2 regions of the Shewanella goraebulensis genome follow, and region 2 is predicted to be linked to the other one. Evidence: predicted binding sites of a transcription regulator. Region 2 holds the regulator's gene; the other holds the start of a gene.
What was found. The regulator LexA, encoded in region 2, represses DNA repair genes until DNA is damaged. The targets are predictions, from matches to a motif close to TACTGTATNNNNATACAGTA.

Region 1 (6,140 bases), 2.2 Mb from region 2:
CTGTATTTTTACTATCGATTGGCGCTGGTGGCGTGCCTGGTGGCGGAATTGTAATGATCGGTGTACTTATACATCAACTTGGCCTTCCGATTGAAGCGATAGCAATCGTGGCAGCACTTGATCGCATCATTGATATGTTCTGTACCAGTACCAATGTGGTGGGTGATGCTGCTGTTGTGACTATGGTTGATCATAGCGAACAAGTATTAGAACAAGAGCAAGGACTCAAGCAAGAATCGGGTAACTCTGCGCTGGCTTAAACTTATTAACCTGAACTTTGGTTAAGAGATTTATTACCCTGCATTCACTTTAAATATATGCACGATTTATAAAAAAGCGGCTTAGGCCGCTTTTTTATTTTGTTGAAAGGTAGTTTTAAATATCTGCATTTAGTGAGTGTTATTTAACCAGCTCAGCATGCGCATGGTTTGTTTCAATTGTCGCTTTACTCTGTAGATAATGCTGAATAAGCCCTTGGGACAAAATCATAATAGTCATGACTTGATACAGCATTCCTGACCATGACATCAAATATATTGATAGCATTAAATTCAAGCCATTACTGGCAAGCATTGCGAGCCTTAACTGGCTTCCTGCAAAATAGAATAAACTAAAGCTCATAACGACAGCAGCAGCCACGGCACACCATTCACTCCAATGCTCCGCCCACAGTAAACCTTGTACAATAGCTACCGTACTAAACGCTATAGTCATGATTGAGCGAGAGAGTAATCGCGAAAACAATGTTGAAAGTAATGCTGAGGAAAATGACATTTGTGTCGAATCTTGTTTATTCATGCTTTGGCAACAACGAAAGCGAATAACATTAACGAGTTGGTTCGCCATGCCTAAAAAACTACCTAATAAGCCTAAATGAATTGCCGTCAATATAGCAGCTATCATATTGCCGTGAATAAATTTGCAGTCTTGTTTTTGAGTGTTTGCCCACCAGCCAATCGCCATTGAGACAAATCCAAGTAGTTGAACAAAGAACAGTTGATTTAAAGCAAACTCAGGCACGCACAATAATCCGAAAAAATTTGAAGGTGCGTATTGTCTATATTTTCACCGTTAAAACAATGATCCCATCGAGGTTTATGCATATTGAAGACGTTAAACGCTAAAAACAGCATTAATTGATCAGGTTAGGTGGTTGCTGTGTTGCGAAGGTGTTCATTTGCGGGGTGTTTAATGTTGCTAGTAGTCTTGGTATCAAACTAGTTTGTTATCCAGTTTTCTTTATTGCTTGAGATTAACGACAACTCACTTGAGGAATGTCTTGCCAGCAAGTGGTGTATTGGGGGGTAAGCAAATCTCGGCGCATATGCCATTTACCGCTAATACCCTGTGCAGCAACAAACATGGAGTCAGTTCCATAACGTTGATTGAGGTTGTCGCAAACTTGCATCAAAGCGGGATCTTTAGGTGGAGTAAATAAATCGCCTTGTAAATGCTGAACTGGTGATAGGTCGAGCAATCCTATACCGATTTTGTAATAGCGAGTATTGGGGTTAAATAACTGACTGCCGATACGTGTTGCATGTCCTATTAACTCACAACTGTCATTTGTTGGGGAAGCGCAGCGATAGTGGTACTTAAAGCCATTAGGCTGTTCATCATAGGGCGAGTTCTTGGCAAAAATCAGTAAGCTACTGGCGGCTGAACCTTGTTTTCTTGCTTTTGCTGCAGCAATAGCGGCATGTTTACTCAAGGCTTGAAGTAAAGATTCTTTATCTGTGATACGTTCGCCGACACTACGGGTTGAAAAGATTTGTTGTTTATCTGCGCGAGCGCTATCCCAGCCTTTACACTGCTCACCGTTAAGTTCGCGTACTGTGCGCTCTATTTCAATGCTAAAGCTTTTTCGCACAAGTCCGGGTTGGAGCTTAGACAGTGCTAGTGCATTATGGATCCCCATTTGTCGCAGCTTTTTACCAATGCGAGAGCCAATTCCCCATACATCAGTGACTTGCATGCTGGCTAGAATATTGTGTCGCTGTTGGGCTGAATTTATATAGCACACGCCGTTATAGCCATTAAGTTTTTTTGCTGCATGGTTTGCTACTTTGGCTAAGGTTAAGGTTTCACCTATGCCCACGCAAACGGGTAAGCGAGTCTCTTTCCATACAGCACGGCGAATATGCGCAGCATGGGTAAGCAGACAGGGAATGGCAGGATAGCTTTGTTTGAAGGATAAAAAGGATTCATCGATGGAATATATGTGTTGCTCGGGGGCAAAACGGCCAATCACCTCCATCATACTGTTAGAAAGTGAACCATATAATTCATAGTTAGACGAGAGTGCAATGACCCCAAGCTTCTGACAGAGATCTTTTACTTCAAAGAAAGGGCCAAACTTACCAATGCCTAGTGCTTTTGCTTGGCGATTAGCTGCGACAATACAGCCATCATTGTTAGATAACACAACAATAGGGCGACCGCGCCACTCTGGCCTAAAGACCTGTTCTGCACTGCAGTAAAAAGAGTTGGCATCGACTAAAGCGTACATTATCTAATCACCTGCAAGTATCGGGCTTTGGCGATGGCAACGGATAGAACGGATCACCACACCTTCAACGCTAAAATTATCGTGTTCTTGGATTAAAACACTATTGTGACTGTCGTTGGCTGATAGCAATAATCGACGTTTAGTATCAATTAACTTACAGACAAAGCTGCCGTTATAGTTCGCCACGATGACATCATGGTTTTCAACACTGACATGGCGGTCCACAATCAAAATGTCTTTATCAAATATCCCTATTTTCTCCATCGAGTCTCCACTAGCTTGACCTATAAAGGTGGCACTTGGGTGCTCAATTAGTAGCTCATCTAAACTTAATGGTAGTTGGCGATACTCGGCGGCTGGGGATTCAAATCCAGTGATCCCTGCGCTAGCCAAAATAGGAATGACATTCATAAATTTCACATTCTAAAGTAACTGTATATTTATACAGTATTATAGTGTTCCCCGTGAAATTGGCAATATTTTCCGTTTATTCGTGCAAATGTTAGACATTTTGTAGGTTATTTACTCGCAATTGAAATGAGGAAAATTTAAAACATCTGTAGTGAGTTTAGAAAGTTAACGACTTGTTCAGCTTAGGTTTAGCAAAAGTAGGTAAAATAGTCATCAAATTAGCTGATTCGCAAAACGTGATTGTATTGAGAAGCTGTATGAGGCAATTGTATAGCGTAATTGAATAGCGAGATAACAAGCATCAATGAGTGTCACTCAGATAAACGTTAGCTAAAAAATACAATTACAATTACTGGCATATAAAGGTAACTATTAAACTTTGGAACCAGATAAAGTGGTAACAGTAAACGACTGTACTTGCATACAAGAATTGATTTAAAAGGAAAACAATATGAAAAGATTAATGATGGTTGCCATGTTTGCTTTTTTCTCTGTGGCAGCGAATGCCAGCTACTCAACTCAGCAATCAGTTGTTATTCAAATCGATCAAGCTAGAGCCAATATTGAAACTGCAGTAAGTTGCTCAATTGTCTACTCGCATACACCAATGGCAACAGAAGCTGACTTCTACAAAGGGGTCGTCTATGAAAACTACTCTAATCTTGTTGAGCAATTAGTATTAACGGGTCAATCAGAAACTCAAGCCAGACAAATGGCTATGGAGCAGGTGGTTTCACAAGCACAGCACATGGAAAAACTACTCGATAATGAAAGAGCTGGTGGTAAGGCACAGTTTACCCAACTGTTAAAGCAGACTGCAGTACAAAATCAGTGTGTTCATTATGCCAACCTTTGATGCTAGTTAAGGCTGTTCTCAATTCGATGTATTGATTAAAGTGATATTTGATTGATTTAACATCTTAATGTGCAATTAATGAACACATAACGGTGACCGGGTATGGTAATTGCTGAATGCTACTCAGCTCGGTTAGTTTAATGTTAAGAGGTTAATTGCTGCCATTACTGACTCAATCTATTGGACATTTATTGTAAAAAACGCTGATTGTTATCAATAACGCACTGGCTGACAGTTTGTGGGTTATTGTCTCGATTAACGAGCCAACACTCATCATAAATGGAGCAATAGCATAGCTCTATCGAAATTAAATTATCAGCAGCTAGAATGTTATCAACCTTATCGCCACGATAAATGACAGGATTTATTGTTTTCTGTGCAGGTAAAACAGTCTTCCCGACATGAGATTGCACTATTGTTTTAAAAATATCGAGTTCACGCCACTTTGAAAGGTATTGTTTGCCATGCTTTATTTTTGCGTACTTAATGATGGCTGGACCAGTACCATTGTTAGAAATAATATATTTGAACAAGTCATTATCATGACTCCGGGCAATTTCAACACTAGGCCATACTGAAGCGCGAGCATAGGCTCGATCGATAGAGGCGGAATAGATTGAAGTAAATGTCGTCACTATGCCAATGACTAACGCTGAGAAAGCAACAATCATTTCTGGATTTTGATACCAATGTTTTTTATTGGCGGGCTGTTGCTGAATAAGTTGCTCAATTTTAAGTTGTATATCAGTTAAACTTTGCTGTTCACTTTGGTCTTTATTTGTAGCGCTACCACTTTCCATGTAGTTAAGTCCCCTTTAAACTTGAATATTCTTTTTTAAAGAATCCTACCTATGTTAATGACTTGTGACAAGTGCAGTGTCAATGAATCCTAAAAAAATAAACAATCAAATGCTAATGAAAACTCCAATAAAATCAGATGTGTGACGAGCATCAAATCCGCCTGCGACACATTGTCGCACTGTTCAAAATTCTCGTTGAGCAAAGTAAGGAAGTTTGAGAAAAAGTGCCTATATTAATAAAAAACGGGCGCAACGATGAAACATAACACCACAATATTAGCTGCAGTGATTGCTGCAGTATTAACCCCCCAAGTCGCTTTTGCCGATCACCCATCCAAAAATCAACAAGAAGGCTGTGATGGTGATAAATGTGATGATTATATTGTTGTTACTGGTGAGCTGATGAGTGAACCAACAAAAGTCACAACTGATCCTAAAAAACCGCGTTTACCTTTACCTGCGTATGATGGTGCAGGGTTCTTAAAAACAATTCCAGGATTTAGTATTAGCCGTAAAGGCGGTGCCGGTGGCGACCCATCATTGAGAGGCATGGGCGGTTCAAGAGTCAGCATTGTTGATGATGGTCAACATGTTTACGGAACATGTGGCGGACGTATGGATCCACCGACGGCTTATATATATCCAGAAGCTTATGATGCAATTACTGTGATTAAAGGACCGCAAACAGTTAAATACGGGCCAGTTGGTTCGGCGGGTACTGTGCTATTCGAAAAAGATCGCCATAGTTTTTCAGAAAAAGATATAGAAGGAAGAGTCAGCATGACTGGCGGCTCTTTTGGAAGAGAAGACTATTTAGTTGAAATTAAAGCAGGAACAGAAACGCATTATATTGACTTTGATGCGAATAAGTCTCAAAGCGATCATTACGAAGATGGTGATGGTAATAAGGTGCAGTCGAGTTATGACCGTAATAATTATAATGTGGCGCTTGGCTGGACTCCGGATGAAGATACAGTTGTTGAATTATCATATGGAAGCTCAAGCGGTGAGGCCGAATATGCTGATAGAGCCAATAAAGCTCGTCAAATAGATAATGAGAACTACACCTTGCTAGGGCAGCGCGACTTTGACTTATCTTGGCTTAATACTATTGAGTTTCAACTTTATACTAATGAAAATGATCACATCATGGATCAGTTTGATCAGGGTGTTAATTCAGGCGTGAATGTTCGTCGTGAAACTTCAGGTGGTCACTTGTGGTTTGATTTAGCCTTAAGTGATAATTGGGACACTGTCATTGGTATTGATTACATGGACAGTAATCATGAAGGCAGAAGCATAGATAAAGATATTGATAATGGTCTTGATGATTTACTGTCAAAGCCATTTGATGAAAACATGAGTTATCAAAATATCGGTTTGTTTTTTGAAGCAAGTTACAATATGAGTTATCAATCAAGTCAGGGAAAAATCTTAACGGGTTTACGAGTTGATCAGTGGGATACAGAACTGCACGTAGGCCAAAAGGGTCAACGCGAAGATGATCTCGTGAGTGGTTTTATCCGATATGAACATACTTCAGGCAATAGTCAGTACTATATTG
Region 2 (6,140 bases):
TCAACTGAATAGCCTTTGGCAAATAGTTGATCTAAATACTCTCTGAATACTGCGGTATAAAGCTTATTACCGTTAAAACTACGACGGATAAAGAAGGCACCACCGCGGCGGAACATCGGCCCTGCAGGCCAAAAGTTCAAGTTAATACCAGCCGCAATGTGCGGAGGAACCATCCCTTGATAATAGAGGATATAAGATAGTAATAAGTAATCCATGTGGCTACGATGACATGGCACATAGACAATTTCGTGACCATCATGATGCAGTTTACGAACTTGCTCAGCACTCTTAATGCTAATGCCGCTGTATAACTTGTTCCATAACCAAGTTAAAAAGCGCTCTGCAATACGAATCAGGTTATCTGAGTAGTCAGCTGCGATTTCATCTAAATATTCAATGGCCTTTTCACGCGCCTTTTCTTCAGAAATCTTCTTGTTTGCTGCTTCTTCTTGAATCGCTTTGGTGATCGATTCAGATTTGAGTAACGAGTTAAACATGGCTTGACGGTTAGGCAACTGTGGCCCCGTCATCACTTTACGTTGACGTCGGAAATGCACGCGGGCAACACGAATTAACTTGTGAGCAATGCTGACATCAGTACCGTGTTCATCGGCCATATAACGTAAAGACATGGCATTTGAGAATTGAATAAAGTTATGACGACCTAAAAATAAAATCATTAGCCACTTGCGTAGCCAAGTCGGATTTTCACGCTCAAATACTGCAGCTGTCATGGTGTCATCTTCTTTACCCGGGATACGTCCCCAATAAAGGCTAACTGGCACCAATTGAATATCTAACTGCTTATTCTTTTGGTGTAAGTCGAGTAATTTGGTGAAGTTAGCAACAAACTTCTCGCCACTATGACGTTTGCCAAATAAGGGTTTACGGCCTTCAACACACACAATTCTTGGCGTGTTCAGCCCATCGATGTCCAAACGCTCATAAGGACTAGGTAGATTGTACTTTGCAGTAATTTCATTTAGTGCCGCGATATCACTCAGCGACTCTGTCTTCATGACATAGACCACTGGTTTTTCAGGATCTAGGTTTAAGTCAGCGAACGGATCTTGAGGTACAACAACACTGTGTACCATTAGTTTCTGAATCCAACGCAACGATTTAGCAATGATAGAATCTGGTTTTAGCATGAGTATTCGCATTATCAACAACGATTTATTGCGCATAGGATACCAGAATCTAGGTGGGATTCACTAACCTGCGTATATGTAGTTAACAATTAAGCATCAAACTAAATCCCTTTAAGGCTAATTATATAAGCAAATAAGTCGCTTATTTATACTTATCAAAAGTGAACATCAGTACTGTATAAATATACTGTATCGACAAAAAACCGAATCATTTGTTTATCAATGTTAATTTAATCAAAATAAATCCCCCTCCAACAGCAACAATATAAATAACTGTTTTTAAACAAATTTAAATTTTGCCAATCTGTTAAAAATGAACTTTAATCGGTATCATCCTTAAAATTCATTGGTTAATACTTGCACGACCAAGGATACTGTATATAATGACAGTCACTGTATAAAAAAACAGGAATCAACATGAGACCTTTAACGCCACGACAAGCTGAAATTCTAGAACTAATTAAATGTAATATTGCCGAGACAGGTATGCCACCAACTCGTGCAGAAATTGCCACTAGATTAGGCTTTAAAAGTGCTAATGCTGCTGAAGAGCATTTAAAAGCACTTGCTAAAAAAGGTTGTATCGAAATTATTCCTGGTACTTCACGCGGCATTCGCATGATTCAGGAAGAAGAGGAAGTCGAAGAAGGATTACCGCTTATCGGTCAGGTTGCGGCTGGTGAACCTATCCTCGCAATGGAACATGTTGAACAGTACTTTCAAGTCGATCCTGAAATGTTCAAACCTAATGCTAATTTCTTACTACGCGTTCGTGGCGACAGTATGAAAGATATTGGCATTATTGAAGGTGACTTATTGGCTGTGCACAAAATGCAGCAAGCCAAAAATGGACAAGTTGTCGTAGCTCGTGTTGACGATGATGTCACCGTTAAACGTTTTGAAAAGAAAGGCAATGTTGTTTATCTGCATGCAGAAAATGAACAATATTCGCCGATAAAAGTCGATTTAACTTGCCAGAGTCTCACCATTGAAGGACTTGCTGTTGGCGTTATCCGAAATGGAGGTTGGTTATGAACACATTATTAGGTAATGCACCACGTCACCCTGGCTTGTGGGTAGACATGACATCAGCCACAGCGCCTGTTAAACAAGGTATTGAAACCAAACAAAGTGCTAATCAAGGCATCACTGAGCTAACCCAGTTATGCAGCCAGTTAGCAGTGTTAAGCCAACAAGGCCGTTGGATTGTATTAATTAATCCACCACATATTGGCTATAAGCAAATATTGGCCAATGCCAATGTTCGTATGGATCGAGTATTGCTTGTTCATACCAAAGATGAAGTTGAAACACTTTGGGCAATGGAAAAAGCACTAACAAGTGGTACTTCCAGTGCGGTTATTACATGGACAACACCATTAGATGCTCGCGATAATCGTCGCATTCAGTTAGTCGCTAAAAGTGCTTTGGCACAAGGTGTAATCATTGAAGATGTAAATACTCACTTACATGATGAACATATGAGCGACAATACTTTAGCAGCACCATCACGGTTAAATTTATCTGCTTTCCACTAAACTAATCTCTCTTAAAAAAGCCCTTCATTACTGTGAAGGGCTTTTTTTACGCCTTTTTTCAGCAAATTAGATGATAAAGTGATCTTGATCAATATTTAATCTCCAAGTAATGTAGTTAACAAGAGGCTAACAAATTGTTATCACTCTTGAGTTAGTAAAACGATAAGAAGCTACAAAACGCTGTAAAGATTGTGCTGGTACCATGCGGTATAGAAAGCCTTGAATAAAAAGCGTCAATTTAAGAATTGAAAAGTTCAGTATTAGGTACAAGTGTGGCCACCATAACCCAATAAAATAATCGAGTATTGATACTCGCAGCCACCGTGTACTTTGAAGTGATCAAACTTTTTCGGGAATTAGAGAAGTTTGCATAGAGCAGAGTATTACTGTGTGACTTTTCCTTGTTGTTATTGCAAATCGCAATTGGCAGAGGAGTGGTCTTGTGAAGCGATTGTTGTATGGATTAATGGTGCTGCTATTTGCAGTGCCGCTTGCTGCGGCTGATATGCCGCTTAACATGACACAAGGTGTGACAGAAATCAGTGGTAGGGTTTATGACCTCCATATGATTATTCTATATATCTGTTGTGCGATTGGTGTTGTGGTCTTTGGGATCATGATTTACTCGATGATCTATCACAGAAAATCTAAAGGCGCTAAACCTGCCGATTTTCATGACAGTACCAAGGTTGAAATAGCATGGACTGTCGTGCCATTTATCATCCTTATCGGTATGGCAATTCCTGCCACTAAAACTCTGATAGCTATGGAAGATCCTAGCGATGCAGATTTAACCATTAAAGTTACCGGCTCTCAGTGGAAGTGGCATTACAGCTATTTCAATGAAGACGTCGAGTTCTTCAGTTTGCTTTCAACTCCAGCAGATCAAATCCAAGGTTCTGCTGAAAAAACTGAAACTTACTTGCTAGAAGTTGATAAGCCGCTCGTATTACCAATCAATCGAAAAGTGCGTTTCTTAATGACCAGTGATGACGTTATTCACTCATGGTGGGTGCCTGCTTTTGCGGTTAAAAAAGACGCTAATCCAGGTTTCATTAATGAAGCATGGACACGCATTGATAAAGTTGGCACCTACCGCGGCCAATGTGCTGAGTTGTGCGGAAAAGATCACGGCTTCATGCCTATTGTGGTCGAAGCACTTTCTGAAGCCGATTATGACCAATGGTTACTTGACCAAAAGCAGCTAGCTGTCGATGCTAAAGCTGCTGCAGAAGCCTCGCTTTCGCAAACACTCACATATGATGAGTTAATGGCTCAAGGTGAGCAAGTCTATATGGGCGTTTGCGCCGCATGTCACCAACCCAATGGTGCTGGTCTTCCTGGTGTTTTCCCATCTCTTATTGGTAGCCCTCTGATTAAGGGGCCTGTTAGCGATCATGTTGATATTGTGGTTAACGGTAAATCAGGCACTGCGATGCAGGCATTTGCTAAACAGCTTACTGCAACTGAAATTGCTGCAGTTGTGACCTACGAGCGAAATGCTTGGGGTAATGACTCTGGCGATGTAGTGCAAGCCGCTGATATCAATGGTGGCGGTTCTGCGGCAAGTTCAGCGGATTCCGCTACTGACCAAGCCGCAACGCCTGTGACCCTTCCTGCTGAAATTAATCCTGAAAATGTTGAACAAGCCGTAACCGAAGCCGCTGCAGAAGTTGTGAAAGAAGTTAAAGCTGAAGTCGTACTAGATGATTTAACCATGGATGAACTCATGACCATGGGCGAGCAAGTCTATATGACCAATTGCGCTGCATGTCATCAGGCTGCAGGCACAGGATTACCGGGGGCTTTCCCTTCATTAATCGGTAGCCCAGCTATTACAGGACCAGTTGAAGGACACATTGAAGTTGTTGTCAATGGCAAGGCTGGTACTGCAATGCAGGCATTTGGTTCTCTACTCACACCGCAACAACTCGCAGCAGTGATTACTTATGAGCGTAACGCTTGGGGTAATGACTCGGGAGATGCTGTACAGGCTTCTGACGTTGATGGTCATGGAAAGTAAGGGATTAAAATGAGCACTATTACACAAGATACAACCGAAGCTCATGATGGTCATTCTCACGATGACCATGGCCATGATGATCACCATCATGGCGCGCCGAAAGGCATCATGCGCTGGATTTTAACCACTAACCATAAAGACATCGGCTCATTATATTTGTGGTTTAGTTTTCTAATGTTTCTCACGGGCGGTGCAATGGCGATGGTTATCCGCGCCGAATTGTTCCAGCCGGGTTTACAATTAGTTGATCCAAACTTTTTCAACCAAATGACCACAGTTCACGGACTTATCATGGTATTTGGTGCCGTTATGCCAGCCTTTACCGGCTTAGCTAACTGGCTTATTCCTATGATGATTGGTGCGCCGGATATGGCTCTGCCTCGAATGAATAACTGGAGTTTTTGGATCCTACCATTCGCGTTTGCCATTCTATTAAGTTCGTTATTTATGGAAGGTGGCGGCCCTAACTTTGGTTGGACGTTCTACGCTCCACTCTCAACGACCTACAGCCCTGATACCACTGCACTATTTGTATTCTCAGTACACATTATGGGAATAAGCTCAATTATGGGCGCGATCAACGTGGTCGTGACAATTGTGAATATGCGTGCACCAGGTATGACTTGGATGAAGTTGCCACTGTTCGTATGGACTTGGTTAATTACCGCATTCTTATTGATAGCGGTGATGCCAGTGCTTGCAGGCGCAGTGACCATGGTATTAACCGATAAATACTTCGGTACCAGCTTCTTCGATGCTGCAGGTGGTGGCGACCCCGTCATGTTCCAGCACATTTTCTGGTTCTTCGGTCACCCCGAAGTTTACATTATGATTTTACCCTCATTCGGTATTATCTCAGCGATTGTGCCGACCTTTAGCCGCAAAAAGCTATTCGGATACTCCTCCATGGTTTACGCCACCTCAAGTATTGCGATTCTGTCTTTCTTGGTGTGGGCGCATCACATGTTTACCACGGGCATGCCAGTATTTGCCGAGTTGTTCTTCATGTATTGCACTATGCTCATTGCGGTGCCCACAGGGGTTAAGGTATTTAACTGGGTTGCGACGATGTGGCGTGGCTCAATAACCTTTGAAACCCCAATGTTGTTTGCAGTTGCCTTTATTATTCTGTTCACAATTGGTGGATTCTCTGGATTAATGCTGGCGATTACACCTGCGGATTTCCAATACCATGATACTTACTTTGTTGTGGCGCATTTCCACTACGTACTAGTAACGGGCGCAGTGTACTCCATTATGGCCGCAGCTTATTACTGGCTGCCGAAATGGACAGGCCACATGTATAGCGAAACCTTAGGCCGCTGGCATTTCTGGTGTAGCACTATTTCAGTCAACGTGTTGTTTTTCCCAATGCACTTCTTAGGACTTGCGGGTATGCCGCGTCGTATTCCTGATTATGCGATTCAA

Region 1: QPX86_RS10180 (LexA family protein) is a predicted target of LexA. The motif match lies at 2,940-2,959, and genes of this name have one in related genera.

Annotation. Positions count from the first base shown of each region.
Region 1 is NZ_CP126972.1:2,427,724-2,433,863, forward strand. Features, by position in the region: gene QPX86_RS10165 (dicarboxylate/amino acid:cation symporter) at 1-260, shown strand, start outside; gene QPX86_RS10170 (YgjV family protein) at 400-1,020, opposite strand; gene QPX86_RS10175 (Y-family DNA polymerase) at 1,253-2,509, opposite strand; gene QPX86_RS10180 (LexA family protein) at 2,513-2,920, opposite strand; gene QPX86_RS10185 (hypothetical protein) at 3,372-3,776, shown strand; gene QPX86_RS10190 (hypothetical protein) at 3,965-4,576, opposite strand; gene QPX86_RS10195 (TonB-dependent copper receptor) at 4,832-6,140, shown strand, end outside.
Region 2 is NZ_CP126972.1:4,647,436-4,653,575, forward strand. Features, by position in the region: gene plsB (glycerol-3-phosphate 1-O-acyltransferase PlsB) at 1-1,151, opposite strand, end outside; gene lexA (transcriptional repressor LexA) at 1,569-2,186, shown strand; gene QPX86_RS19595 (cell division inhibitor SulA) at 2,183-2,689, shown strand; gene coxB (cytochrome c oxidase subunit II) at 3,132-4,712, shown strand; gene ctaD (cytochrome c oxidase subunit I) at 4,722-6,140, shown strand, end outside.